3 regions of the Burkholderia sp. YIM B11467 genome follow, and region 1 is predicted to be linked to each of the others. Evidence: riboswitches for the same ligand, from Rfam matches in the RefSeq annotation. Region 1 holds a riboswitch; each other region holds the start of a gene.
The links. Region 1 has a riboswitch for cobalamin ahead of ACTRWB_RS35380 (CbtB domain-containing protein). Riboswitches for the same ligand answer to the same signal wherever they lie in the genome.

Region 1 (12,437 bases):
CGGCAACCCCACATCGGAAGAGACAGCCCCATGAACGACCACACCCATTTCCAGCCGCTCGGCGGCAATGAAATGCCGCGCTGCGGCGGCATCGCGACGATGATGCGCCTGCCGCACGTGGCGAGCGCCGAAGGCCTCGACGCGTGTTTCGTCGGCGTGCCGTTCGATCTCGGCACGTCCAACCGCACCGGCGCACGCTTCGGCCCGCGCCAGATCCGCACCGAATCCGTGCTGCTGCGCCCGTACAACATGGCCACGCGCGCCGCGCCGTTCGATTCGCTGCAGATCGCCGACATCGGCGACGTCGCGATCAATCCCTACAACCTGCACGATTCCATCGCGCGCATCGAAGCCGCCTACGACGCGATCCTCGAGCACGACTGCAAGCCGATCACGCTCGGCGGCGACCATACGATCGCGCTGCCGATCCTGCGCGCGATCCACCGCAAGCACGGCAAGGTTGCATTGATCCACGTCGATGCACACGCCGACGTGAACGATACGATGATGGGCGAAAAGATCGCGCACGGCACGCCGTTCCGCCGCGCGGTCGAGGAAGGCCTGCTGCATGGCGACAAGGTCACGCAGATCGGCCTGCGCGGCACCGGTTACGCCGCCGAGGATTTCGACTGGTGCCGCGATCAGGGCTTCCGCGTGGTGCAGGCCGAGGAATGCTGGAACAAGTCGCTCGCGCCGCTGATGGAAGAAGTGCGCGCACGCGTCGGCGATACACCCGTCTACATCAGCTTCGACATCGACGGCATCGATCCGGCCTACGCGCCGGGCACCGGCACGCCGGAAATCGCGGGCCTCACGGTGCCGCAGGCGCTCGAAATCATCCGCGGCGCGAAGGGGCTGAACATCGTCGGCTGCGATCTCGTCGAAGTCGCGCCGCCGTACGACCCGTTCGGCACCACGGCGCTGCTCGGCGCGAACCTCGCGTACGAGCTGCTGTGCGTGCTGCCGGGTGTCGCCTACCGCAGCTGATCCCCGCCAGACACGACCTATTCCAAATCAGAGGATTCCAGAGGAGCACACATAAAGATGGGGACTTCCGTCAAGCAACCGAAGCGGGCGGCGCTCGCGTCGTTCGTCGGCACCACGATCGAGTGGTACGACTTCTATAGCTACGCGACCGCCGCCGCCATCGTGTTCGGACCGCTGTTCTTTCCCGGCGAAAACCGCTTCGTCAGCCTGCTCGCGTCGTTCGGCTCGTTCGCGGTCGGCTTCTTCGCACGGCCGCTCGGCGGCGTGATGTTCGGCTACCTCGGCGACCGCTTCGGCCGCAAGCGTTCGCTGCTCGCGACGCTGATGCTGATGGCCGTGTCGACGGTCGCGATCGGCCTGCTGCCGACCCACGCGCAAGCCGGTGTGATCGCACCGATCCTGCTCGTGCTGATGCGCGTGCTGCAAGGCATCGCGGTCGGCGGCGAATGGGGCGGCGCGGTGCTGCTCGCCGGCGAGCATGCGCCCGAAGGCAAGCGCACGTTCTTCGCGTCGTTCGCGCAGCTCGGCAGTGCGAGCGGCCTGATCCTGTCGATGCTCGCGTTCGGCGCGATCAGCACGCTGTCGAAGGACGACATGATGAGCTGGGGCTGGCGCGTACCGTTCCTCGCGAGTTCCGTGCTGCTGGTGGTCGGTTTCGTGATCCGCGCGAGCGTGTCCGAGTCGCCCGAGTTCGAGGAAGTCAGGAAGAGCGGCAACACCGCGCAGAACCCGCTGCGCGAAGCGCTCAAGTACTGGCCGCTGCTGCTGCTCGCGATCGGCGCGAACGTGTACGGCATCGCCGGCGTGTATTTCAGCAACATCTTCATGATCAGCTATGCGACGCAGTTCCTGTCGCTCGACCGGTCGATGGTGCTGCATTGCATGACGATCGTCGCGGTGCTGCAGTTCGTCGTGCAGCTCGCCGCCGCGTTCCTCGCGCAGCGCTTCGGCACCACGCGCGTGCTGCTGATCACCGGCGCATGGGCGGCGATCGTTCCGTTCGCGATGCTGCCGCTCGTGCACATGGGCACGCCGCTGTCGATCACGGTCGGCGTCGGCCTCGCGACGCTCGCGGAATCGGGCTACTACTCGGTGGTCGCGGGTTTCGTCAGCGGCATCTTCGTCGCGCGGATCCGCTATACGGCGATCTCGATCGCGTACCAGGTGTGCGGCGCGCTCGCCGGCGGCCTCACGCCGCTCGTCGCGACCATCATCGCGCAGAACACCGCGCCGCAATGGTGGCCGCTCGCGATCCAGTACACGAGTGCCGCAATCCTCTCGTCGCTGTGCGTGTGGCTGATCTCGCGCCGCGTCAGCATCGACGATGCGGGCGCGCCCGGCAAGACGCGCGAGTCGCTGCCGCGCGGCGTGCGCACCGCGTAACGTCCCGCAACGGGCAGGCGATTCGCCTGCCCGTTTTTTTTGCGTTGTCCGGCGGTGTACCGCACCGCCCGCGCATCCCCCGATATTGATTGCTTGCCACGACGGTGTCGCGGCAGGCAGGCGCACGCGGTCGCATCGACGAACCGCGCGCGACCCTGGAGACAAGCCGTCATGAACCGCCCCGACACCCTCGACCTTGGCCGCGCCGAATCGGCCGGCCTCGCGATCGAGCACCACTCGATCGACTACATCCCGGAACACGAACGCCACGCAAAGCTGGCGAGCCAGGGGCCGTTCTGGTTTCTCGGCAACTTCCATTTCTTCACGATCTCGATCGGTTTCGTCGGGCCCGGCATGGGCCTGTCCGCCGGCTGGACGACGCTCGCGGGCGCGCTCGGGATCATGTTCGGCACGATCTTCATGGCGTTTCACGGCTCGCAGGGGCCGGAGATGGGCCTGCCGCAGATGATCCAGTCGCGCGCGCAATTCGGCTATCGCGGCGTGATCGTCGCGCTGCTCGCGACGCTGTTCGTCTTCGTCGGCTTCAATGTCGTCAACGTGTCGCTGATGGTCGACGGCGTGCACAACGTATTCGGGATCGACGGCGGCTTCGTCGCCGTCGCGGCCGTGGCAATCGGCGCGTTGCTCGCGATCTACGGCCACGACCTGATGCATCGGACTTTCACGTGGGCGCTAATCGCGACATTGCCGCTCTATGCGCTCGTCACGCTCGCGCTCGCGTTCGGTCATGCGGCGCCGGCACACGCCGCCATTGCGCCGGCGGCCGCGCCGGGCTTCAACTGGATCGCGTTCGCGACGCAGTTCGCGATCGCCGCGAGCTACAACATCTCGTATGCGCCGTATGTGTCCGACTATTCGCGCTATCTGCCGAAAAATACGAGTCGCGCGAAGCTGATCGCGGTGATCTTCGCCGGCGCGTCGCTGTCGGGCACCTGGATGATCGGCCTCGGCGCATGGCTCGCGCAGAAGCTGCACGCGGCCGATGCGCTGGTCGCGATGAACGATGTCGGCACGTCGCTCGTGCCGGGCCTCGGCAAGCTGATCGCGATCGTGTCGCTGGTCGGCTTCCTGCCGATCATCGCGCTCAACGCGTACAGCGCGATGCTGACCGTCCTGACCGCCGTCGATTCGATCGTGCCGATCCGGCCGACCCGCCGCGCGCGCGTCGCATCGATCGTCGCGATCAGCACCTTCGTGCTCGCCTGCGTGTTCGCGATCCGCGGCAACGGCATCGCGCTGCTGCAGACGTTCCTGACGCTGATGCTCTACTTCCTGGTGCCGTGGACCGCGGTGAATCTCGTCGACTATTTCTTCGTGCGGCGCGGCCACTATGCGATCGCGCATTTCTTCACGCCGAACGGTCTCTACGGGGCGTGGCAACCACGCGGCATCGTCGCGTACCTGGCCGGCTTCGCGGCGATGGTGCCGTTCTTCTACATCTTCGATGCCGAAGCGAACCGCGAGGTATTCGTCGGTCCGTTCGCACGGATGCTCGGCGGCGTCGACATCGCGTGGCTCGTCGGGCTGATCGTCGCGGGCGCCGTGTATGCACTCCTGTCGCGCTCGCTCGACCTCGAACACGAACGGCGCGTGATCGCGAAGACGCCTGCGCCCGACGCTCCCGCCAGCACGGATATTCGCGAACGCGCATAACGGAAAACGGCCCGTCACGGCGGGCCGGTACTTCAATAGTCGCAGCGCAAGCTACGGCGCGTCAGTGTGCCTGGTTGCGCAGCGTCTTCGCGGCGGCGACCATGTTCGTCAGCGCCGGAATCACTTCGGCCCACTGGCGCGTCTTCAAGCCGCAGTCCGGGTTCACCCACAGACGCTCCGCCGGAATCCGTTCAGCCGCCTTCTGCATCAGGCCGACGATGTGATCCTGCGTCGGGATGTTCGGCGAGTGGATGTCGTACACGCCCGGCCCGATTTCGTTCGGATACTTGAAGTCGTCGAACGCGTCGAGCAGCTCCATGTCCGAGCGCGACGTCTCGATCGTGATCACGTCCGCATCCATGTCGGCGATCGACGCGATGATGTCGTTGAACTCCGAATAACACATGTGCGTGTGGATCTGCGTATCGTCCTGCACGCCGTTCGCGGTGATGCGGAACGATTCGACCGCCCACTTCAGGTACTCGCTCCATTGCGCGCGGCGCAGCGGCAGCCCTTCGCGCAGTGCCGCCTCGTCGATCTGGATCACGCGCACGCCGGCCTTCTCGAGATCGAGCACTTCGTCGCGGATCGCGAGCGCGAGCTGGTAGCACGACACCGAACGCGGCTGGTCGTCGCGCACGAACGACCAGTTCAGGATCGTCACGGGGCCGGTCAGCATGCCCTTCATCGGCTTGTTCGTCAGCGACTGCGCATACGTGATCCATTCGACCGTCATCGCCTTTGGGCGGCTGATGTCGCCGAACAGGATCGGCGGCTTCACGCAGCGCGAACCGTACGACTGCACCCAGCCGAACTGGCTGAATGCGTAGCCGTCGAGCTGCTCACCGAAGTATTCGACCATGTCGTTACGCTCGGCTTCGCCGTGCACGAGCACGTCGAGTTCGAGCGATTCCTGCTCGCGCACGCTGCGTTCGATCTCCGCGCGCATCGCCGTGCGGTAACCCGCTTCGTCCAGCGCGCCGGCCTTGAACTGGCTGCGCGCCTGGCGGATTTCGACGGTCTGCGGGAACGAGCCGATCGTCGTCGTCGGGAAGGCCGGCAGGCTCAGTCGGGCCGACTGCTTCGGCGCGCGCTGCGCATAGGGGCTCACGCGGTTGCCGAGCTGCGCGTCGATACGCGCGATCGAGGCCTTCACCACCGGGTTGTTCACGCGCGGCGAGCGGCGGCGCGAGTCGATCGCGGCGGCATTCGCGGCAAGCGCATCGGCCACCTGGTCGCGGCCTTCGTTCAGCGCGGTGGCGAGCACCTTCAGTTCGTCGAGCTTCTGCAGCGCGAACGCGAGCCACGAACGGATCTCCGCGTCGAGCTTCTCCTCGCTCGCGAGATCGACCGGCACGTGCAGCAGCGAGCACGACGGCGCGAGCCACAGGCGATCGCCGAGCTGCTTCGCGAGCGGTTCGAGCCAGTCGAGCGTCGCGTTCAGGTCCGTCTTCCAGATGTTGCGGGCGTTGATCGCGCCCACCGACAGCACGCGCCCGGCCGGCAGTTCGCGCACCAGTGCGTCGACTTCGTCGCGTGCATTGATCGCGTCGATATGCAGGCCGTCGACCGGCAGCGAGGCCGCGAGCGTCAGGTTGTCCTGAAGCTGCCCGAAGTAGGTGGCGAGCAGCAGCTTGATGCGGCGCGTTTCCAGCGTCGCATAGGCGGTGCGGAATGCGTGCCGCCATTCGGCGTCGAGCTCGGTGACGAGAATCGGTTCGTCGATCTGCACCCATTCGACGCCCTGCGCGGTCAGCGTGTCGAGCAGCGCGCCGTACACGGGCAGCAGCTTCGGCAGCAGTGCGAGGCGATCGGAATCGTCCTTCGCCTTGCCGAGCCACAGGTACGTGACGGGACCGAGGATCACCGGCTTCACGGCCACACCCTGCGCCTGCGCTTCCGCCAGTTGCTGGAGCAGGCGCGACGGGTCGAGCGAGAAGTTCGTGTCCGCGTGGAATTCCGGCACGATGTAGTGATAGTTCGTGTCGAACCACTTCGTCATTTCACCGGCCGAGACGCCGCCGCAGCACGCGGCATGCTCTTCCGCCGACTGCGCCGACCGGCCGCGCGCGACGCGGAAATAGTTGTCGAGCACGTCGCCGTGGAAGCCCTGCACGCGCTTCGGCAGGTTGCCGAGCGTGAAGCTCATGTCGAGCACCTGGTCGTAGAACGCGAAGTCGCCGAGCGGCGCCAGATCCAGATCGCGCTGGTCGTTCCAGTGGCGCTGGCGCAGCTGCGCGCCGAGCGCCTTCAGCTCGTCGCGCGACGATTCGCCTTTCCAGTAGCGTTCGAGACCGAACTTGAGTTCGCGCTTCGCGCCGATTCGCGGGAAACCAAGGTTGTGTGTGGTGACCATGACGCTGCCGTCCAGATGTAGTGAATGTCCGGCAGCCATGATAGGGATTTCAATACATGAAATAAAATGGCATTATTTCATTCATCCATTAAAATTGTTCATGTATCTGTTGGGTGAGCGATAACCATGCTGGAACGATTCCATCTCGTCGTCATTCGTGAAGTCGAGCGCCAGGGCTCGCTGACCGCGGCCGCCAACGCGCTGCATCTCACGCAATCGGCGCTCAGCCATACCGTCCGGAAAATCGAGCAGCAGCTCGGCACGCCGATCTGGGATCGGGAAGGCCGCGGCCTGCGGCTCACGCAGGGCGGGCAATATCTGCTGAAGCTGGCGAACCGGCTGCTGCCGCAGTTCGAGCTCGCCGAAGAGCGGATGAAGCAGTACGCGAAGGGCGAGCGCGGCACGCTGCGCATCGGGATGGAATGCCACCCGTGTTACCAGTGGCTGCTGAAGGTCGTGTCACCGTATCTGTCGCGCTGGCCCGACGTCGACGTGGACGTGAAGCAGCGCTTCCAGTTCGGCGGCATCGGCGCGCTGTTCGGTTACGACATCGACGTGCTCGTCACGCCCGATCCGCTGAACAAGCCGGGTCTGCACTTCGTTCCGGTATTCGATTACGAGCAGGTGCTGGTGGTCGCTGACTCACACCGGTTCGCGAACGCCGACTACGTGACGCCCGAGCAACTGACCGACGAGATCCTGATCACCTACCCGGTCGAAACCGACCGGCTCGACATCTACAACCAGTTCCTGACGCCGGCCGGCATCGTGCCGAGGCGGCACAAGTCGATCGAAACGACCGACATCATGCTGCAGATGGTGGCGAGCGGGCGCGGCGTGGCCGCGCTGCCGAGATGGCTCGCGGACGAATACGCGGACCGGATGCCGGTCGTGCCGGTCAAGCTCGGCAAGAAGGGCATCGCGAAGCAGATCTTTCTCGGCATCCGCGAGGCGGACGCGGCGATCGACTATCTGGCCGCGTTCGTCGCGCTCGCGCGCGAATCGACGTGGAGCGCGCCGCGCATGCTGCGCTAGGCGCGCCCGGTTGCAGGACGCGTCAGGCGGCGCGCATGCCGATGCGTTCGCCGCGCTCGACCCACGCGCCGAATAGCAGGCCGATCGTCGTCCACATGATCACCTGCATGCCGATCGCCGCGACGCGGAACTTCCACAGCACGGCGGCCGGGAAAGCGGCCGGCACCTCGTTGATCGACGGCAGCCCGAACTGCACCGCCGCGATGATCGCGACGAACACGAGCCCGGCGACGATCGACGCGTTCCATTGGCCGAGCTTCGCCAGCAGATGGCGGCGCACGCTGACCGAGAACACCATCGTCGCGATCGAGATCGCGATCATCAGGAAGAACAGGCCCGTGCGATAGCCGATCGTGTCGGGATCGCCGACCGACGGCGGATTGGCCGGGTACTTGAGGTTCGGCACGATCACGAGCGCGATGAACGCCGCCAGTGCGAGCCACGCGGCCAGCGGCCGTGCCGGGAGGCGGCCGCCGCGCCCGTACGCGAACGCAAAGACCAGCGAGAACAGCCCGCCGAATGCCGCGCCATAGGTCACGACACCGGTCAGCAAGCCAAGGCCGGCCTGCGTGTGACGACTGACCAGCTCGGGCTCCGGCGCGTCGCCTTTGGCGGCGTCGAGTTTTTCTTCAAAGGAAATCGCCTGATCGACTTGCGGTTCGCCGACGATTTTCGCGAAACCGAACGTGAGGAGGCCCGCGGCGATGCCTGCGAGCATCCCGCGCATGAGCAGCTTTCCGACCATCGTGTTCTCCGCGTCAGTGGCAGGGAAAGCCGAGCAGATGGCGGCCGTCGTGGACGAATTCGTGCACATACATGCCCGGCACGAGCGACGTCGCGCCTTGTTCCGCGCCGACGAAATACAGTGCGAGCAGCAGGATCAGGCCGACGAACACGGCCCACGGCAACAGTTCACGGACGGGGATGGGTGCCGGCACGACGACCGGCTTCAGCACTGCTTCGCTCATGGATGCACCTCAGGGGAATCGCGCCCCGACAAATGTTGGATGGGTACGAAGGCAGGTCTGGCTTCCGGGATCGAGATTCCCCGGTTACAGTGGCGCGACCGCGCCGGAATTGCACCGGCTTCCGCGTTTCGTATCGGGCGGATTGTACGCGCGAAAGTCCGCGTGTTGAAGTAACGGCGTGCGAGCGACCGCACGTTCCGCCCGGCCCCTCCGACAACCGACATGACCCTGCATGCCTCGCTGCGCCTGATCGCACACGCATCGACCCGTGCGATGCGCACCGGCACGTTTCCCGACGACGATCCGCTCGACGCGCGCGGGCTCGCCGACGCCGCCGCGCTGCGCGACCGGTGGGCGGGCCTCGCCGGCGCGATCGTGCTGTGCAGCCCCGCCCGCTGCGCGCGACAGACTGCCGATGCGCTCGGGCTACGTGCCGACATCGATCACGCGCTGCGCGACATCGACTACGGCAACTGGCGCGGCCAGCGGCTGCACGATCTCGGCCGCGACTGTCCTGACGAATTGGGTGCATGGATCGGCGATCCGTCCGCATCGCCACACGGCGGCGAATCGTTCGACGCAGCGATGCGGCGTGTCGGCACATGGTTGAACGCGCTGCAGCACGAGCGCGACATCGTCGCGATCACGCATGCGGCGATCATTCGCGCGGCCGTCGCGCAGGCTCTGCGGATGGATTCCAAGGCCGCGACTCGCGTCGACGTCGCGCCGCTGTCATGCACGACATTCGCCGCATCGCCGCATGGATGGATGTTGATCGCGGATGTCGATCGGCGCGACACTGATGCGTAAGCCCATGTCGTGCCGAGTTGCGTGCGCCATGTGGCCGAAGATGCGTGCCGGCGCTCTGCTTACATCGCTGTAAGACATACCGTTCGCCATCCCGACTGTCATCAAACTGACTGCTGGCCGAAGCTAGGATCAGACGCGATTCCCCTACGAGATGCCGTCATGAATCAACCTGCTTCGTCCGCCTCGAACAATTCGGGCTCCGTCGAACGCACCCGGCAAGTCGGTTATGCCGTCTTCCTGCTGGTGCTCGCGATCGGCGCCGTCTATATCGCCATGCACCTGATCGACGATCTGTCGTCGGTCCGCGAAGCATCGCTGTTTCCGTACCTGATGCTCGGCGCCGCGCTGCTGATCGCGCTCGGCTTCGAATTCGTCAACGGTTTCCACGACACCGCGAACGCGGTCGCCACCGTGATCTACACGCACTCGCTGACGCCGAACGTCGCGGTGATCTGGTCCGGCATGTGGAACTTCCTCGGCGTGATGGTCTCGAGCGGCGCGGTCGCGTTCGGCATCCTGCAGTTGCTGCCGGTCGAGCTGATCCTGCAGGTCGGCAGCGGTTCGGGCTTCGCGATGGTGTTCGCGCTGCTGATCGCCGCGATCGTGTGGAACCTCGCGACCTGGTATTTCGGGTTGCCGTCGTCGAGCTCGCATACGCTGATCGGGTCGATCATCGGCGTCGGGCTGATGAACCAGCTGATGCACGGGCCGTCCGGCACGAGCGGCGTCGACTGGGGCCAGGCGCTCGGCGTCGGCAAGTCGCTGCTGTTCTCGCCGATCGTCGGCTTCCTGTGCGCGTCGCTGCTGCTGCTCGTGCTGAAGGCCGTCGTGCGGATTCCGGAGCTGTACAAGGAGCCGCCGAAGGATCAGCCGCCGCCGTTCTGGATTCGCTGCCTGCTGATCCTGACCTGCACGGGCGTGTCGTTCGCACACGGTTCGAACGACGGGCAGAAAGGGATGGGCCTCATCATGCTGATCCTGATCGGCACGGTGCCGACCGCGTATGCGCTGAACAAGGCCGTTACGCCGGCCGAATCGCAGACCTTCGTTGCGGTCGCGAACCAGGCAGCCGCGACGTTCGGGAAATACACGAACGGCGTCGCGCCGTCCGCGAACCCGCGCGCCGACGTCGAACACTACGTGCAGCGCCGTGAACTAACGCCGGCCGTGCTGCCGGCCGTGCAGCAGTTGTCCACGTCGCTCGCGACCGCGGTCGGCGCGTCGGGCTCGATGGCAGCCGTGCCGCAACGCGACGTCGACAACGTGCGAAACACGATGTATCTGGTGTCCGAAGCAATTCGCCTGATCGAGAAATCGGGGCAACCCGCGTTCGCCGCCGACGACAAGCTCGCGATCGACAACTATCGCAAGCAGCTCGACCATGCGACCAAGTTCATCCCGACCTGGGTGAAGGTCGCCGTCGCGATCGCGCTAGGTCTCGGCACGATGGTCGGCTGGAAGCGGATCGTCGTGACCGTCGGCGAGAAAATCGGCAAGCAGCATCTGACGTACGGACAGGGCGCATCGGCCGAAGTCGTCGCGATGCTGACGATCGGCGCCGCCGACATGTACGGGCTGCCGGTGTCGACGACACACGTGCTGTCGTCGGGCGTCGCGGGCACGATGGCGGCGAACGGGTCCGGGTTGCAATGGAGCACGGTGCGCAGCCTCGTGCTCGCATGGGTGCTGACGCTGCCGGCGTCGATCGCGCTCGCGGGCGGGCTCTACTGGCTGTTCCGGTCGGTGGTCTGATCGGGGACGCGGTGGGTGGCCGGTGAGCGCCGGCCGCCTGTAGTGGAAGGTTCGACTCTCGCTTCTCCGCTTCTCCGCTTCTCCGCTTCTCCGCTTCTCCGCTTCTCCGCTTCTCCGCTTCTCCGCTTCTCCGCTTCTCCGCTCCGACACGTCGCCGCATGCGGCGTGTCCGTGCCGCATCGCACGCCGCTCCCCTCTTCCTTTTCCGAATTGAAACGCAAGATCTGGAGCGCGCCGTCTCACGGACGTCGGTAGACTGGGTTCATCAACTTCCATCGTGAATTCAACCGTGCGCGCAACGCTTCCGAAGCATTCCGCGCGACCGCACGGCACCACGTTGCTGACGAACCGAGGTAGCCCGTGAACATTGCCGATCTGCAACCTGCCGTCGAATCGCTGGACATCGCGCAACGTGTCGACGCAATCGACTGGACGACCGTCGATGCCGATCTCGATCGCTACGGATGCGCGCGTGTGCCGGGCCTGATCTCGGCGAGCGAGTGCGATGCGCTCGTATCGCTCTATCCGCGGGACGCGCTCTATCGTTCGCGCGTCGTGATGGCGCGGCACGGATTCGGGCGCGGCGAATACAAGTATTTCGCATACCCGCTGCCCGCGGTGGTCGCCGAGTTGCGCACGACGATCTACCCGCATCTCGCGCCTATCGCGAATCGCTGGAACAAGGCACTCGGGCTCGACGTCCGTTATCCGAACGACCAGGCGACATTCCTCGATCGCTGCCACGCGGCGGGACAAACACGGCCGACGCCGCTGATCCTTCAATACGGTCCCGACGACTACAACTGCCTCCATCAGGACCTGTACGGCGAGCACGTCTTTCCGCTCCAGGTCGCGATCCTGCTGTCGGCGCCGGGCCACGATTTCACCGGAGGAGAGTTCGTGTTGACGGAACAGCGGCCACGCATGCAGTCGCGTGCGGAAGTGGTGCCGCTGACGCAAGGCGACGCGGTGATCTTCGCCGTGCACGGCCGGCCCGTGCAGGGAACGCGCGGCTTCTACCGCGTCAACCTGCGCCACGGCGTAAGCCGGATCCGCAGCGGCCACCGCCACACGGTCGGCATCATCTTCCACGACGCACAGTGACGGCAACCGGAACGAGCGCAACGCTATCGCGCCATTCGTCTCGCGGATGAATTTGCACAGGAAACGCCGCGCGTCCGCCGCACCAATCGCGCGTTATCGTTCGGGGGTCGTTGCGACCGGACATCACCACGCGATCTGTTCATTCGTTCACAGTGGCCGATGACGGATTTCGCTGCCCGTCAGGCCATCTTGGCCATGACGGACCGACGTCTCAAGTGAGCGACAGGAAACGAAAGCATTCACCTGTCGCGACACAAAGGCGATTGGCGGCCCGGCCTATCCTCGCGCCACATTCGCCCGCAGCCGGTCGCCCGCATCGAGGGCCAGCCGCGCGTAGCCCGGCAACGTCAGCAGTGCGAGTACACCCG
Region 2 (4,424 bases), on a different contig from region 1:
GCCCAGCAACCCGTGCGGGATCGAACGCGCAGTAGTACGGCTCGCCATCCGAAGCGGTTTTTCAGAATTGACGGTTGATCACGTTGTCCGCGATAGCAAGGCCGGCGCCGCGGCAGGTACAGCGTGGGGTTGCGCGCAGAAACGTTCATTCTCTTTGGAGATTCGGATGATTGACGTTGCGCAGCCGATATTCGATTGTCCGATCCAGACAGTTTTCGATGATCGAGATAAACCACTGCGACACATTCGTTCAGACCATGAATATTGCCCGATTGTATGTGGCCATCGTCGTATGGCTGTCGATGGCGCTCTTGTTTCCGTTTGCCCTGAAGGGGATGGATTCCCCCCTTGCAACGGTCGCGAAAGTACTGATGTGGTCGTACTGCATTCTGCAAACGCTGCGGGAATCGAAGCGGTGCTTGTGAAGTAGCCCGCTGCGACAAAAAGCCGATCGCGTATATCGCACCTGTTTCGCCATCGGTATCGACAATCGTCAATCCAAGGAGATTCAACATGCGAAAACTCACTGCGAGTGAAATGAATCGGGTAAGTGGCGGAGACGGAGCCGTCCACGCCGTGCGCATTGGCGCACAGGCCAATCGAGGCAGCATCATGGCCGGTGGGTTCGCCGGAGCGATTTCGGGAGCGGCCAGCGGTGCGCTAAATGGAATGGGGGGCGCTACCGCAGCGGGCGGTACTGCCGGTTGCGGGCTTGCAATAGGCGGCCTGTTTGGCGCCGGTGTTGGCGCACTCGGGTTCGGAAACGGAGCCGCATCGGCCGTCGGCGCACTGGCCGGCGCTGCGGTCTGTGGCCCGAATCGCGGCGGCATCGGCGGCAGTTCCGGCTCGTCCGGAGGTTCAGGCGGCGGTGGATCCTGCGGCGCGGGCGGTTGCTGAAGCCTTACTTGAAACGCCTGGCGGCTGTGCGCCGCCGCGCTTTGCGGGATCGGGGCATGGCCTTCATTTGCTCGGCGACATGTTCGCCGAGCGTCGCAGAGACTGACGACGGGCGAGCGCCCACCCCGCATGCGTTTGCGCCAGCGCGCTGTGCTATCGTAGCGCCGCGTTCGGTGCTCGCACGCGCATTCCGCGCATGCAGTTAAACGGGAAACAGGAGGCGGACGACCGCCCGGCCTGTGCTGTCCCCGCAACGGTACGCCGCCCGCGCGACGCGCTTCCCCGCGCACGCGCCCATGCCGCCCACGATGCCACTGCCCTTCACCGGGCGGGAAGGCCGCGGCCTGGCAAGCGGCCAGCCCGGATACCGGCCGACGCAAGGGGCGAGCCCGACGCTCGCCGAACGCCCGATCCGCGGGGGACGGATGGGGTGCGCATTCCACCCGCGTTCGCGCGGGCTTCGCCCGATCCGTCATGTCTTGCCTGTTTGCCGGCCGCCGATGTGCCGCCCGCCTTCCCCTTTCCACTGTTTCGACACGGTGCGCGCCGTGCCGCGCGCGATGAGCCGCGCGTGGCTCATCGGCGCCGGCCCCGGCGACGCCGACCTGCTCACGCTCAAGGCCGTGCGTGCGATCGGCGCGGCGGACGTGCTGCTCGTCGACGATCTCGTGAACCCCGACGTGCTGCGCCATGCGCGCGCCGACGCGCACATCGAGCACGTCGGCAAGCGCGGTGGCCATGCGTCCACGCCGCAGGAGGCGATCGTCGCGGCGATGCTCGCGCACCTGCGCGCGGGCCGCAGCGTCGCGCGGCTCAAGGGCGGCGATCCGTTCGTGTTCGGCCGCGGCGGCGAGGAACTGGCCGCGCTCGGTGCCGCGGGTTTTCCGGTCGAGGTCGTGAACGGCATCACCGCGGGCATCGCCGCACCGGCCGCACTGGGCATTCCGGTCACGCAGCGCGGCGACGCGCAAGGCGTGATCTTCGTCACGGGCCACGGCGCGGGCGCCGACGAACCCGACTGGCGCGCGCTCGCGGCGACGCGCATGACGATCGTGATCTACATGGGCATCCGCCGGCTCGATACGATTGCCACGGCGCTGCGCGACGGCGGCCTGCCCGGCGATACGCCGTGCGCGGCGATCGAGAACGCGACGCGTCCCGGGCAACGGCACGTGCTCGCGACGCTTGGCACGCTCGTCGAACAGGTCGGCGCGACCGGCATCGGTTCGCCAGCGATTGTCGTGATCGGCCGCGTCGCGGCGCTCGCCGACGATCCGGCGGTGCGTGCGGCGCTCGGCGGCGGTGCATGATGCGCGTCGCGCTCGGCGTCGGTTTCCGCGCGGGCACGACGGCCGTGCAACTCGACGCCGCGATCCGCGCGGCGCTGGCGCTTTACCCGGACGCCGAACCGGCCGTCGTCGCGACGCTCGCCGACAAGGCGCACGCCCGTGCGCTGCGCACGCTGTGCGCACGCCGCGGCTGGCCACTCGTCGCGTTCGACGCGGCGCGGCTCGCGAGCCGTCCCGAACTGGCTGCGAGCGGCCCGTCGGATGCCGCGCTCGCGCGCTTCGGCGTCGCGGGCGTGGCCGAGCCGTGCGCGCAGCTCGCGGCACCGCACGGCCGGCTGCTGGGCCCCAAATCCATCCGGGACGGCGTGACGGTCGCGCTCGCCGGCCCGCTCTGAACCCTTTGTTTCGCTTTCGACAGGACGATTCCCGATGAAGACCGATACCGAATCCCATCAGCGGATGGCCGAACGCCGCCGCGCCGGCCACGAGAAGAAACAGGCCGCCGCCACCCACGAAAAGGGCCTGCTGATGGTCCACACCGGCAACGGCAAGGGCAAGAGCACGGCCGCGTTCGGCATGGCCGTGCGCGTGCTCGGCCACGGCATGCGGCTCGGTGTCGTGCAGTTCATCAAGGGTGCGCTGCATACGTCCGAGCGTGACTTCCTCGGCGCCGTCGCGGAATGCGACTTCGTGACGATGGGCGACGGCTATACGTGGAACACGCAGAACCGCGACGCCGACATCGCGACCGCGCGCAAGGGCTGGGACGAGGCGCGCCGGATGATCGAAAGCGGCGACTACCGGATGGTGATCCTCGACGAGCTGAACACCGTACTGAAGTACGAATACCTGCCGCTCGACGAAGTGCTCGCGACGCTCGTCGCGCGCCCGGACTCGGTGCACGTCGTCGTCACCGGGCGCCACGCGCCCGATGCGCTGATCGACGCGGCCGATCTCGTCACCGAAATGCGGCTCGTCAAGCATCCGTACAAGGAGCAAGGCGTGAAGGCGCAGCGCGGCGTGGAGTTCTGAGCGTGCCGGCCTGCCCCGCGCTGTTCGTCAGCGCGCCCGCGTCCGGCCAGGGCAAGACGTCGGTGACGGCCGGTCTCGCGCGGCTGCACCGCCGGCTCGGCCGCCGCGTGCGCGTGTTCAAGACCGGGCCGGATTTTCTCGATCCGATGCTCCTCGAACGCGCGAGCGGCGCGCCCGTGCATGCGCTCGACCTCGGGATGGTCGGCGAGGCCGGCTGCCGCACGCTGCTGGCCGATGCCGCGCGCGATGCGGACCTGATCCTGATCGAGGGCGTGATGGGGCTGTTCGACGGCACGCCGAGCAGCGCCGATCTCGCGGCCGCGTTCGGCGTGCCGGTCGTCGCGGTGATCTCCGCGAAATCGATGGCGCAGACGTTCGCGGCGATCGCGTTCGGGCTTGCGCGGTTCCGGCCGGGGTTGCCGTTTCACGGCGTGCTGGCAAACCGAGTCGGCTCGGCGCGGCATGCGGAACTGCTGCAACAGGCGCTGCCCGACGACCTGCGCTGGCTCGGGCACGTGCCGGCCGATGCGGGCATCGCGCTGCCTGAGCGGCATCTCGGCCTGCACCAACCGGCCGACATCGGCGATCTCGATGCGCGGCTCGAGCGTGCGGCCGACGTGCTCGCCCAAACGGCGCTTGCCAAATTGCCGCCGGCCGTTGCGTTCGCGGAACCGGGCGTCGCGGCACCGCTGCCGCGTACGCTTGCCGGCAAGCGGATCGCGGTCGCGCGCGATGCGGCGTTCTCGTTCATCTATCCGGCGAATCTAGCGTTGCTCGACGCGCTCGGCGCGCAGTTGCGATTCTTCTCGCCGCTCGCGGACGAGCGCGTGCCGGACGATTGCGACGCGCTGTTCCTGCCGGGCGGTTATCCGGAACTGCATGCGGCGACGCTCGCGGCGAATGACGAAACCGCGCGGACGATCCGTGCGCATGCGGCCGCGGGCCGGCCGATCGTCGCGGAATGCGGGGGGATGGTGTATCTGTGTGAATCGCTGACCGATGTGGACGGCGCAACGACGCCGATGCTCGGTCTGCTGCCGGGCCACGCGACGATGCAGCGTCGGTTCGCGGCGCTCGGCATGCAGCGGCTCGATACGCGCGACGGGCCGATGCGCGGCCATACGTTCCACTATTCGCGGCTCGCGACGTCGCTGGAGCCGGTCGCGAACGCCGTGCGCCCCGACGGCGCGCCGGGCAGCGGCGAAG
Region 3 (12,437 bases), on a different contig from region 1:
CATGCGGCCGAAGGCCAGTGACGCAGCATCACGTCCAGCGCATCGAGACTGCGCGACCACGACGCGTCGGAATCCGGCGCGCTGTGCGAGAAACCGCCCGCGCTTTCGAGCGTCACATAGCCCATGAAGAAGCCGCCCAGCAGGCGGATCGCATGAGCCTGTTCGGCGTCCGGAATGTCGTAGCTGCGCAGCACCGCGGAGGTCATCCTGACGAGCCGGCCGCCCGCGCTTTCGGCGGCGCGCTCGGCGCTCACCGGATGGCGCGCGGCCGCAAAGCGGCCGGGGTGCGCGCGCGCATAGTCGCGATAGACGTTCGCGAGCGCGGCCAGCGCGTCCTTGCCGGTGCGGCCGGCCAATGCGTCGGTCGCGCGCTCGGCGAGCTCCTTCAGCGCGAACAACGCGATCCGGCTCTTGAGATCGTCGAAACTCGGGATATGCGAGTACAGGCTGGCCAGCTTGACGTCGAAGTGCCGCGCGAGCGCCGCGCCGGTGAGCTGCTCGAAGCCGGTTTCATCGGCGAGCTGCGCACCGGCTTCGACGAGCCTGTCTACGGTAATGCCGGCACGCGCCATGACGGATGCTATGCGGGTTAGTCAAAAAACTAATTCTATTAGTTTTTGCGGCGATGTCAATTTCCCGCGCGCGCCGGTTGCGCCGATACGCATCGGCGCCCGCGACGCAGGCGCCGATGCACGGGGCGGTCAGAACGTGTAGCTGACCTTGCCGAACGCGGTGCGTCCGAGCGTGTTGTAGCCGTACGCGGTCATGTACTGCCGGTCGAACAGGTTCGACAGCGATGCCGACACCGTCAGGTGCGAATTGATCCGGTACGACGCGCGCAGGCTCACCGTCAGGTACGACGGCAGATACTGCGTGTTGGCCGGGTCGTCGAACGTCGAACCGCCGTAGAGCAGCGACGCGCCGGTGCTCAGCGCATGCAGGTGCAGTTCGTCCCACGTGTGGTCGACGTTGAGGCTGACCGTCTGGCGCGGCCGGCGGTTGAGCCAGGTCTGGTTGGTCTCGTCCTGCGGATTCAGGATGCCGACCGCGACGCTCACCGGCGTCGAGCGGCCGATCGTCCCCTTGTACGACAGGTCGATGCCGCGAATATGCGAGCGGCCGATGTTGATCGGCGAGAACGTCGCCGGGTTGTAGGCGACCAGGTTGTTGACCCGCGTGTCGTAGATCGCGGCGGTGAACGTGCCGTACGACGTGTTCGCGTCGATCGCGGCCTCGACCGACGTGCTGCGTTCCGGGCTGAGGTTCGGATTGCCGTAGCCGGGGTAGTACAGGTCGTTGAAGCTCGGCAGGCGGTACGCATTGCCGTACGACACGCGCGCCGTATAGACCGGCGTGATCGCCCACGACAACGCGGCGTTGCCCGTGTTCACGGATTGCCCGGCGATGATTTCGTGGCGACCCGCGAGGAACATCGTCACGCTGCCGAGCGTGGCCGACTGATGCAGCGAGAACGCGGAGTCGTTGCGCGTCGGCACGCCGCCGGGAATGTCGATCGGCAGGAACGCCTGTTCGCGCGTGAAGTCGTAGGCCAGCTTCGATTCGCCCGACAGCGGCAGGCCGAACAGGCGGAACCCGTGCTCCTGATGCGTCAGCGACGTCGAGATGCTGAAGCGTTGCGAATTGATCTGGTCGGTCGCGAGGGCCGGGTTGTCCGCGTAGATGAACTGGCGATCGTTCGCATAACCAAAGGACTGGTCGAACTGCGTGTCGGGCGTGATGTCGAGATGGAACGCGACACCGGTCGTCAGCTGGTGATCGAGCTCGCGGTTCGCATAACCGAGGTTGTCGAAGGACAGATCGGAGCGGTGATACAGCGCGAACGTCGAGATCGACCAGTTGTCGCGCGCGTAACCGAGGCGCGCATCGAGATCCTGCGCGTGATACGGATTGCGGCCGGCCTCGTGACCGGAGAAGAAGGGCCGCGTCGCATCGATGCCGGCCGTGTTGTAGTCGTGCAGCCCGAGCGAATAGGTAAGACCGCCGAGCGCGGCAAGCGGCCCCGTCGACGGCACGGTGCCCGACGTGCGGAACTGCGTGTCGAACGTCTTGTTCGAGCCGCCGCCGAACGAGACGGTGGTCTGGTTCGGCTGGTTGGACGCACGGCGCGTGAAGAGCTGTACGACGCCGCCCATCGCATTGGCGCCGAACGACGCGGCGGCCGGGCCCGAAATCACTTCGACGCGTTCGAACGCTTCGGTCGGCAGGTCGGCCCACGGTGCGATGCCGGTAGTCGGCGAGCCGATCCGGATGCCGTCGATGAACACGGCGACCTGGCTGGCCGACGAGCCGCGAATGCTGACCGACGAGGATGAGCCGGGGCCGCCGCTCTGCGAAACGGTGACGCCCGGCAGCGTCGCGAGTGCCTGCGTGATGCTCGGGTCGCTCGGCGACAGCCGGTCGAGATCCTCGCGCGTGAGCACCTGCGTCGACGCATAACGCCGGTCGAACGATTCGGGCAGGTACCGCGTGTCGGTCACGCTGATCGTCGGCAGGTCGGCGCCTTCCGCGGGCTGGGACGGCTGCGGGAGCGCTGCGTCGCCGGCGGCATGGGCGATCGGGGAGAGCAGCGCGGTGGCGGCGGACGTGGCAAGGAGGTAACGAATGTTCATGAGGCAGCGAGAGTGAGCGTGTTGCGCGTACGGCGATCGTGTGCGGGGGGCGGGCAGGGCCGGCCGGTTTGTTCCTGGGTCATGGCGTGGCCGGGCCGCGCGGCGGGCCGTCGCGGGTGCAGGCGCGGCACATGCCGGACGACGCGATCGATGGCGCAAGCCGTATGCGCGCGGGCAGGCCGCGCCTGCCGGCGGCGTGCCGGTGCGACGCTTCCGGCGGGGAAGCGGATTCGGGAACGAAGGACATCTGAAGGATCCTGAGGTCGGGCCGTCCATGCAACGGGCGACCGCCAATGGCGGTGCTTGGCGCTCCGGGACACCCCGCCCGGTGCGGCTGCTTGGACCTCGGGTCGATGGCAGGTCTCCTGGCTCGCGGGTCGTCATCCGTGCCGGCCTTCCCGGTTTCCCAGTGGCACGCAGTGGCACGAATTCGCCGCTCACAGTTGCGGGGGCAGCCGCAGATTCGAGGCGCCGCCTCTCCTGCGTTCCCTTTTGATCCCGTCTCCGGGAACCATCAGCGCGCAAGCGTAATGGCGCGCACTCCGGCGCGTCAATTCTTCGGTCGCGCGAGGATGCGAAAAAACGTCATTGCCCGGTAAAAACTTTCGAAATCCTTTCTTTTATGCGCCGACGCCGCGTTTCATGTCTGACGAAACGGGTGGGCTCGAGGTTGCATGCTCGCGCCTGAACCGGCTCGGCGCGACGCCGGTCCAGCGCACGAACGCGCGCCTGAACGCCTCTTCGCCGCCGAAGCCGAGAAACGCGGCCACGCGGGTCACCGGCCAGTCGGTCTCGTGCAGGCATCGCCGTGCAGCGTCGGCCAGGCATTGCTCGCGCAGCACGTGATATCCGCTGCCTTCGGTTGCGAGCCGGCGCCGCAGTGTCGCCTCGCTGACGCCGAGCCACGCGGCCAGTTCCGCGAGCGCCGGCAGCGCCTGTTCGCGCGCGAGCGCCGCATCGAGAAAGCCGCGCACCTGCTGCGCCCAGGACACGACGGCCGGTGCCGCATCGATCAGACGAAACGGGAAATCGACGAGAAACGCGTCGAGCTCGCCCGGCTGCCGGATCACGCGGTGATCGAGCCGCGCCGCATCGAACGAGAAGCCGTAGGTTTTCCGGCCGACGTCGACCGGCGCGTTGAACAAGCCGAGCAGCGGCATCGCGTCGTCGCGGCGCGGATGGCCGAGCCAGACTTCGTCCGGCCGCAGCGGCTGCCCGATCAGCCAGCCGAACAGCTGCAGATAGCAGAACAGCCCCGTCAGGTCGACGAGGCATGCGGCCGGGCTGCGCGTGCGGCGCAGCGAGTCCATCCGGAACGTCGCGCGAGCGTCGCGTACCGAGAGCGACAGCGTACCGGCGCGCGGCGTCAGCATCTCGCAGAAGTCGCGCGCGCAGCGGATCGCGTCGGCGAGCGTCGCGCAGCTCAGCAGGCAGCGGCACATCAGGTCGACTTCCTGCTTGCGCATCGGCGGATGGCCGTTGCCGCGCGCGACCTGTGCCTCGAGCCGCTCGATCGCGTCGCGGTAGAGCGCGACGAAGCCGCGCGTCGCCGTCGCATCTTGCCGCGGCTGCGCATCGCGGTCGGCCGGCGGCGCGCCGCTGCGCGTGAGTTCGCTCAGCAGGCGCGCGTCGAGGCCCGGCAGGACCCGGCCGCTGGCCGGCATGGCGCGCTGTTTCATGTGTCTCCCGTTCTGATCGTTGCGACAGGGGCCGGTGAGCGGGCCGGTAGGGGTCCGTGAACCGTCGCCACGCAAGAATACTAGTCACGCCGGCCGCCTTCGGCCTCGCCGGAACGGCGTAGGCCGGCCACGCATCCCGCCATGAACGACCACGGACGACACGCGAATGATCCAGATCGTAGATGAAATCACGCTCGCGCCCGAGCGCATTCCCGACGTGCTTGCACTGCTGCGCGACCGCTACCTGCCGGGCCACGCGGCGCGCGGGCTGACGGCGGCCGGCCGCTGGGTGTCGCCGCCCGTCGCGGTGCCGGGTCAGGCGAGCACGCTGTGGCTGACGTGGCAGGTCGACGATGCGCCGGCCTATTACCGGATACGCGCGCTGACCGATGGCGACGTGGTTGCGTTCTGGGTGGCGGTCGACGGGTTGTGCGACGCACGCCGCCGCCACGTGATGACGGACGCCGATGCGCCGCTGCCCGCGCTGACGGAGGTCGACCATGCGGCATGACACGGCACAGGTGTTCGTTTCGGCGGATCGCGACGCCGGCGCAATCGAGCATGCATTGCACGAGGCCGCGCAGGCGTTGCCCGGCGCAACCCGCGTGGCGCTCGCACGCAATCTGGAAGGCAGCTGGGGCGCGGGCGACTACACGCTCGACGTGCTGCGCGACGAACGAACGGCCGATTCCGCGGCGGATTTCGCCGCGCTGGCTCGACTGCCGGGCATCGCGCGCATCGACGGCGCGGCCTGCCGTGCGATCGGCGGCGGCCTGCGCGAACCGGCGTTGCGCGATGGCATCTGGCGCACGCTGATGCTGCGCGTGCGGCCGCAGGTGAGCGAAGCGCAGGTCGCGTCGCTGGAGCACGAATTGCTGCAGATGCCCGCGTTCATGCGCGGCATCCGCAACTGGCGCCTGAGCCGGATCGTGACGCCGGGCGCATGGACGCACGTATGGCAACAGGAATTCGCGCAGGTCGGCGATCTGCTCGGCGAATACCTGATGCATCCGTATCACTGGGGCTGGGTCGACCGCCGGTTCGACGCCGAAAGCCCCGACTGGACGGTCGACGCGATCTCGCATGCGTTCTGTCCGCTCGCGTCGAGCCTGCTGCTCGACACGGCGGTGTAACGCGCGGCGCACTGCGCAACGAGCCAAACCAAAATCCTGGAGACACGAAAATGCGAGCCCTTCTGATCGACCAAGTCGGTCATTCCGACGCTTTCCGGCTGGCCGACGTTCCCGCACCGAAGCCGGGCCCCGGCGACGTGCTGATCCGCGTCGCGTATGCAGGCGTCAATCCCGCCGACTGGAAATGCCGCGAAGGTTATCTCGGTGCGTTCATGCAGTACTCGTTTCCGTTCGTGATCGGCTTCGATGCGGCGGGCGTGGTCGAAGCGGTCGGCGACGGCGTCGACGGCTTCGCGCCCGGCATGCGCGTGTTCGCGCAGACCGACGTCGGCGCGGGGCGCTGGGGCGCGTATGCGGAGTACGTCGCGGTGCGCCACGACTCGGTCGTGCGCTTGCCCGACACGGTGAGCTTCGCGGAAGCGGCTGCCACGCCGACGCCCGCGCTGGCCGCATGGGCCGGCCTGTTCGACGACGGCGGGCTGCGCGCGGGGCAGACCGTGCTGGTGCACGGCGGCGCGGGCGCGGTCGGCACGTTCGCGATCCAGCTGGCTGTGCAGGCCGGTGCGCACGTCGCGGCGACGTGTGCCGCGCGCAACCGCGACACGGTCGAATCGCTGGGCGCGGCGGCGAGCATCGACTACCGCGCGCAGGACATCGCGGTAGCGGTGCGCGCATGGGCGCCCGGCGGCGTCGATCTCGTGCTCGACGCGGTCGGCGGCGACACGCTGCCCGACGCGCTCGACCTGCTCGCGCCGGGCGGCACGCTCGTGAACATCATGACGCTCGCGGCCGGCGACGCCGAGCGGCTGGCCGAGACGGGTGCCGAAGCCGCACGGCGCGGGCTGCGCACCGCGATGACCTACAGCCGGATGCCGAGCGGGAACACGCTCGCATCGATTGCCGAACGCCTCGGCCGGCGCGCGTTGCGCGTGCCGCGCTTCGACAGTTTCCCGCTCGAACAGGCGGCACGGGCGCTCGATCTCGTTCAAACGGGCGAGGCGAAAACCAAGCTCGTGCTGCACGTTGCGGATATCGCCGGCTGAATGGCCCGCACTCAAATCACAGGAGACAACATGACCGACACCCGAGCCCCGATCCTGGCCGGCAAGTGCGCGCTCGTGACGGGCGCGAGCCGCGGCATCGGCCGCGCGATCGCGCAGCGCCTCGCGTCCGAAGGCGCGACCGTCGTCGTCACCGCGCGCAGCCTCACGCAATCGGCGACGACCGCCGGCACGCTCGCCGAAACGGTCGCGCTGATCGAACAGGCCGGCGGCCGTGCGATCGCGCTTGCGGCGGACCTGTCGAACGCGGCCGAGCGCGATGCACTCGTCGGGCGCGCGGCCGATGCGGCCGGCGGCCTCGACATCCTCGTCAACAACGCGGGCGTGGCCGACTACGCATGCGTCGACGCGATGCCGATGTCGATGTTCGACACGACGATCGAACACTATCTGCGCATTCCGTTCGCACTGGCGCAGGCCGCGATCCCGCTGATGCGCGCACGCGGCGGCGGCTGGATCGTGAACGTCGGCTCGGTGACGGCGCTGCCGCCGCTGCGGCCGTTCGACGATTTCTCGCGGGCGGGCGGCGCGACCGTCTATGCGGCGGTGAAGGCTGCGCTGTCGCGCTTCACGCAGGGGCTCGCGGCCGAACTCGAAGTGGACGGCATCGCGGTGAATCTCGTCGCGCCGAGCACGGCGATCCGCACGCCGGGCGCCGCGCGCTACATCCCCGAAGGTTATCCGACCGAGGACGTCGCGTATCTCGCCGAAACCGCGCTCGCACTGTGCAGCCTGCCGGCGCGCGAACGCACGGGCCTCGTCACGCACAGCCTGCATTTCCCGCTCGCGCAGCAGCTCGCGGTGCGTTCGCTCGACGGCCGCACGCCGCTGCTGCCGCCCGTGATTCCCGCGTACGCGCATCCCCACATCGACCCGACAGGATTCTGATATGACGAAATCGATTCGTTTCGACGGCGGCACCGCCGTGATCACCGGCGCGGCCAGCGGCATCGGCAGCGGGCTCGCGCGCCACGCGGCCGCACTCGGCATGCGCGTCGTGCTGGCCGATCTCGATCCGGCGAAGCTCGACGCGTTCGCCGCGACGCTCGATACCGACGTGCTGTGCGTGCCGACCGACGTCAGCCGGCCGGAAGCCGTCGACGCGCTGGCCAATGCCGCATGGCAGCGCTTCGGCGGCGTCGACCTGCTGTTCAACAACGCGGGCGTGATGGCGACCGGCTTCAGTTGGGAAATCACGCCGGAACGTTTCGAGCGCAGCTTCGCGATCAACGTGCACGGCGTGCTGAACGGGATCCGCAGCTTCGTGCCGCGGATGCTCGAACGCAACGTGCCGGCGCGCGTCGTGAATACCGCGTCGGTCGGCGGGTTCCTGCCGAGCCCGCTGATGTCGCCTTATTCGGCGACGAAATTCGCGGTGGTCGCGCTCACCGAATCGCTGTACGGCGAACTGAAGATGCTCGGCGCGCCGGTCGGCGTGTCGCTGCTCGCGCCGGGCCCCGTGCAATCGGACATCTTCAACGATCCGTTCGGCGCCGTGCACGACCGGCCCGAGGTGCGCGGCTTCGTCGACACGATGCGCTCGATGCTGAGCGCGCACGGGCTCACGCCCGACGCGTTCGCCGAGCGGGTGTTTGACGGCATCCGCGAAGGGCGCTACTGGCTGATTCCTCAGCCGGAGACGATCGACGGCGCACTGCAGCGGCGCACCGACGACATCCTCGCCGCACGCGATCCGTCGCTGCCGGCGTTCTGAGGGCCGGGCGCGGCAGCGGCGACCGGCGTGTGGCGCTTACATACGGGTGCCGGCGTGCGCGCGGCCGCTCGGGTCGCCGCCGCGATCGGGCGGCGTATTGTTCTGATCGATCTTCGCGAGCACGAAGCCGGTGGGCGGCAACGCGGCGGGCGAACGATGCGTCGCCTGCGCGACTGCATCGCGTGGCGATGCGGCGGGAAAACCGGAAGACGTAACGCCCGGTTGAGCGAACGCCGAAAGGGAGGCGGCCGCCAGGGCGGCGGCGACGATCGCGTGCGTGTTCATGTTGGCTCCTTCACGACTGACTGCGGGACAACGTAATCAGTCTAGGGCGCGAAACTTAACGCGACGTGAAGGAGCGGCGGCGCGCGGATTACCGGATGTTCCCGCGCGCCGCGACGCTCATGCCGATGCCGACACCAGCTTGCAGAAGTTCTCGAGATCGACGTTGCCGCCGCTGATCACCACGCCGACGCGCTTGCCCTGCAGCTGGTCCTTCATCCGTCGCACCGCGGCGAACGACAGGCAGCCGGTCGGCTCGACGACAATCTTCATACGAGTCGCGAAGAAGCGCATGCAGTCGATCAATTCCGCGTCCGTCGCGGTCAGGATGTCGTCGACGTCGCGGCGGATGATCGGGAACGTCAGGTTGCCGAGATGCTGCGTCTGCGCGCCGTCGGCGATCGTGCGCGGCGTGTCGATATGCACGATCGCGCCGGACCGGAACGATTGCTGGCCGTCGTTGCCGGATTCGGGTTCGACGCCGTACAACGTTGCGCGCGGCGACAGCGCGCGCGTGGCGAGCGCGGTGCCCGACAGCAGCCCGCCGCCGCCGAGCGGCGCGAATACCGCGTCGAGCGGGCCGACTTCGTCGAACAGTTCCTTGGCCGCCGTGCCCTGGCCGGCGATCACGTCCGCGTGGTCGTAGGGCGGGATCAGCGTGAGCCCGTGCTTTGCCGCGAGATCGCGCCCGATCTGCTCGCGATCCTCGGTGTAGCGGTCGTAGGTCACGACGTTGCCGCCGTATCCGCGCGTCGCGTCCATCTTCGCGACCGGCGCATCCTGCGGCATCACGATCGTTGCCGGGATGCCGAGGATTCGCGCCGACAGCGCGATCGCCTGCGCATGGTTGCCGGACGAGAACGCGACGACGCCATGGCGGCGCTGCTCCGCATCGAAGCGCGACAGCGCGTTGAATGCGCCGCGAAACTTGAAGGCGCCCATCCGCTGCAGGTTCTCGCACTTGAAGAACACCTGCGCGCCGAGCGCTTCGTCGATCGTCCGCGACGTCATCACGGGCGTGCGGTGGGCATGGCCTTCGAGCCGGGCCGCGGCGGCGGCAACGTCGTCGTACGTAGGCAGAGTCGGAGAGTTCATGGTGGTTCGAGGGTCGGAAAGATCAGTCAACAGGAAAGCAGCGCGCACGACGCGCACGCCTCATTTCGCATCGTTGTACACCGTCGCGCGCGATACGCCGAGATGCTGCGACACGATTTCCATCGCGCGGCGCACCTCGAGGAAACCGTCGGTTTTCAGCGCCTGCATCAGCTCGCGGCGCTGGTCGGTTTTCAGTTCGCGCGGCGTCGTCGCGAGGCGCGACGCGAACGCGTCGATGCGTTGCCGGATCGCGTCCGCGCCGGCCGGGTCGAGCGTTTCGGCGACGGTTTCGCCATCCGTGGCGCAGAACTGGTTCAGCATGCCCTGGAAACCGCGGAACAGCGTGACGTCGGCATTCAGACACAGCGCGGCCACATAGCGCCCGGTCGAATCCTTGATGCCGATCGATGTGCTCTTCGCGGTGCGGCCGTCGGCGAAGCGGTTCGGGTAGTTCGCGAGCACTTGCGGGAAATCGTCGTCGGCGATGCGGGCGAGGCCGAGCTCGGTCGCGGGATCGCCGACCGCGCGTCCGGACAGGTTGTTGTGGATCGCGAGGATCGCGTGCTGCGGCGTGCGCAGGTCGTGGACCACGACCTCGGTGAACGGCGCGAACATCTCGCCGAGCCCTTCGGCGATGCGCTGCACCTGTTCGATCAGCGATGCCTGCTCCGACAGCGCTTTGTTCCGGGTGGTGGTCATGGTGTATTCGCGTTCAGTGAGGCGGGTGGTTCTGCATCGATGCAATGGTTGCCGGAAACGGTCATCCGGCGAGTGCGTCGCCGTCCACCGCTTCCGGCCGCGTGATGTCGGCGAGCAACGGGCGTGCGATCCGCACGTAGTCGGCTGCGTCGAGCACGACCGAGCGGTCGAGGCGGCCTGCGTTGAATGCGATCTCGGCATTGCGTTCGACCAGCGCGGGGTCGACGACGAGCGTCACGTTGGCGTCGAACACGAACGGCGGCACGGCGCCCATCACGCAGCGCGTGACGGCGGCTGCGAGGTCGGGGGAGGCGAGTGTCGCCTTGCGGCGGCCGACGGCATCGGCGACCTTGCGGAAATCGATCTTCAGATGGCCGGGGATGACGGCGAGTGCGGTTGTGTCGCCGCCGTCCTTGAATGTGCAGAGCATCGCTTTCGCGCCCTGTTCGGGGCGCGTGCCGCGGATCGCGGCGATGACGTCGGATTTACCTTCCGCCGGGTGTTCCAGCACGCGGAAGCGTGCGCCGGAGGTCGTCAGCAGGTCGCAAAGCGTGTCGAAAACGGGGTAGGCGTTCATGTCGCTCCGGGGAGGCTGGGCCGGGGAATCGCGGTGTGCACGGGATGAGGCGTGTGCCGCGTGGTGGTCGATGGATTGTCCAATTATAGACGTTTTGTCATGGCGGGTGGAAGTGTGGGTTGTCACGGGGTGGCGGCCGTGGTCATCGGGAAAAGGGGATCGAAGAAACGGATCTTTGCGCAATGGTGCGGAACGCGGAGCGAACGGCCGGCGTTCAGTCAGGCAGCGTCGTTAACCGACGCTTCCGGATTGGCGGCAATCTGGCAATATGCTTCGACAGACCTCAGATACGGCACCCCATGCACATCGCGATCCTGACCTTCCAGGGCTTCAACGAACTCGATTCCCTCATTGCACTTGGCGTGCTCAATCGAATCAAGAAGCCCGACTGGCGGGTAACGCTCTCATGCCCGGAGCATTCCGTCACATCGATGAATGGTGTGACTGTCCACGCGCAGTCAACGTTGGCCGACGCCTGCACGGCGGATGCCGTCATCGTCGGGAGCGGCATTCAAACCCGGGAGATCGTCAACGACGCGGCACTGATGGCGCAGATCAAGCTCGATCCTGCCCGGCAACTTATTGGCGCGCAGTGTTCGGGCACGTTGGTTCTGGCAAAGCTGGGTCTCCTCGGCGGAGTCCCGGCCTGCACGGACCTGACGACCAAACCCTGGGTAGTCGAGGCGGGCGTTGAAGTCCTCAATCAGCCGTTCTTCGCTCAAGGCAACGTTGCAACCGCGGGTGGCTGCTTTGCTTCGCAGTATCTGGCCGCATGGATCATTGCGCGCATGGAAGGTGAAGAAGCCGCGCGGAGCGCACTCCACTACGTTGCGCCAGTCGGAGAGAAGGAAGCGTATGTTTCTCGCGCGATGACGAACATCACGCCTTACTTGCCGTAACTCCGTAAAAAATGGCACTGCCTCCGTCGCGGAGAGCCGACGTTTGATCGGCGTCTTCCATGGAGGGAACCGTCCTCCGCATTCGGGACGTGCAGGCCAAAAGCTATCGTCGACAACATCGCAATGAGAAGAAAAATGATCGCCATCGACGTCGCGTGGAAGCACGCTTTTGAGTCAGAGCCGGTCCGTCTCGTCTCGGTGCTTGACCGTGATCGTTATGAGGTGCGCAAGCTCGAGTTCTTTCGCGATGGCCGAGTGGGGTTTGCCGACGAAACGAGGTCGTCGCAGGGGACGGCGCTAGGAACCGTTCCGGTGCCCTCGCTGGTCGAGATCAACGAGGATCCGGAATTCGACGCACGAGAGATCACGTTGGAATTGTTCGACACGTTATGGTCATGCCACATGGCACCTATCGACAACCTCGACCAGGATTGACCAGAAGCGGCCAGCTGATGACCTCGGCCAGATTACGATCAATTGGTTTGCCGCTGCACCGTGATGCAAGCGCAGCTCGTTAGCCCGTTCAACTGCCAGCCCGAACCATTCTGATGTCGCTACCGCTCATATTTCTACCGGCGATGCCGTGTGATGGCCGCATGTATGCCGACCAGATCGAAGCGCTCAAGGACCTCGCTTCACCGACAGTGAAGATATTGGCGCATGCAACC

Region 2: another riboswitch for cobalamin. It lies ahead of cobA (uroporphyrinogen-III C-methyltransferase); the one in region 1 lies ahead of ACTRWB_RS35380 (CbtB domain-containing protein).
Region 3: another riboswitch for cobalamin. It lies ahead of ACTRWB_RS08990 (TonB-dependent receptor domain-containing protein); the one in region 1 lies ahead of ACTRWB_RS35380 (CbtB domain-containing protein).

What each region holds. Positions count from the first base shown of each region.
Region 1 is NZ_JBQVSQ010000017.1:1,969-14,405, reverse strand. Features, by position in the region: gene speB (agmatinase) at 31-987, shown strand; gene ACTRWB_RS35405 (MFS transporter) at 1,045-2,370, shown strand; gene ACTRWB_RS35400 (purine-cytosine permease family protein) at 2,542-4,044, shown strand; gene metE (5-methyltetrahydropteroyltriglutamate--homocysteine S-methyltransferase) at 4,106-6,400, opposite strand; gene ACTRWB_RS35390 (LysR family transcriptional regulator) at 6,527-7,435, shown strand; gene ACTRWB_RS35385 (CbtA family protein) at 7,458-8,180, opposite strand; gene ACTRWB_RS35380 (CbtB domain-containing protein) at 8,194-8,403, opposite strand; cobalamin riboswitch at 8,437-8,574, opposite strand; gene ACTRWB_RS35375 (histidine phosphatase family protein) at 8,626-9,213, shown strand; gene ACTRWB_RS35370 (inorganic phosphate transporter) at 9,373-10,965, shown strand; gene ACTRWB_RS35365 (2OG-Fe(II) oxygenase) at 11,326-12,069, shown strand; gene ACTRWB_RS35360 (DHA2 family efflux MFS transporter permease subunit) at 12,346-12,437, opposite strand, start outside.
Region 2 is NZ_JBQVSQ010000005.1:230,731-235,154, forward strand. Features, by position in the region: cobalamin riboswitch at 1,052-1,287, shown strand; gene cobA (uroporphyrinogen-III C-methyltransferase) at 1,398-2,207, shown strand; gene ACTRWB_RS19280 (cobalamin biosynthesis protein) at 2,204-2,581, shown strand; gene cobO (cob(I)yrinic acid a,c-diamide adenosyltransferase) at 2,616-3,218, shown strand; gene ACTRWB_RS19290 (cobyrinate a,c-diamide synthase) at 3,221-4,424, shown strand, end outside.
Region 3 is NZ_JBQVSQ010000002.1:394,317-406,753, forward strand. Features, by position in the region: gene ACTRWB_RS08985 (TetR/AcrR family transcriptional regulator) at 1-572, opposite strand, end outside; gene ACTRWB_RS08990 (TonB-dependent receptor domain-containing protein) at 702-2,630, opposite strand; cobalamin riboswitch at 2,969-3,161, opposite strand; gene ACTRWB_RS08995 (AraC family transcriptional regulator ligand-binding domain-containing protein) at 3,251-4,309, opposite strand; gene ACTRWB_RS09000 (hypothetical protein) at 4,476-4,820, shown strand; gene ACTRWB_RS09005 (Dabb family protein) at 4,810-5,442, shown strand; gene ACTRWB_RS09010 (NADP-dependent oxidoreductase) at 5,493-6,485, shown strand; gene ACTRWB_RS09015 (SDR family NAD(P)-dependent oxidoreductase) at 6,516-7,391, shown strand; gene ACTRWB_RS09020 (SDR family NAD(P)-dependent oxidoreductase) at 7,393-8,217, shown strand; gene ACTRWB_RS09025 (hypothetical protein) at 8,254-8,502, opposite strand; gene ACTRWB_RS09030 (threo-3-hydroxy-L-aspartate ammonia-lyase) at 8,620-9,594, opposite strand; gene ACTRWB_RS09035 (helix-turn-helix transcriptional regulator) at 9,655-10,293, opposite strand; gene ACTRWB_RS09040 (YbaK/prolyl-tRNA synthetase associated domain-containing protein) at 10,355-10,870, opposite strand; gene ACTRWB_RS09045 (DJ-1/PfpI family protein) at 11,170-11,769, shown strand; gene ACTRWB_RS09050 (DUF6881 domain-containing protein) at 11,905-12,204, shown strand; gene ACTRWB_RS09055 (alpha/beta fold hydrolase) at 12,318-12,437, shown strand, end outside.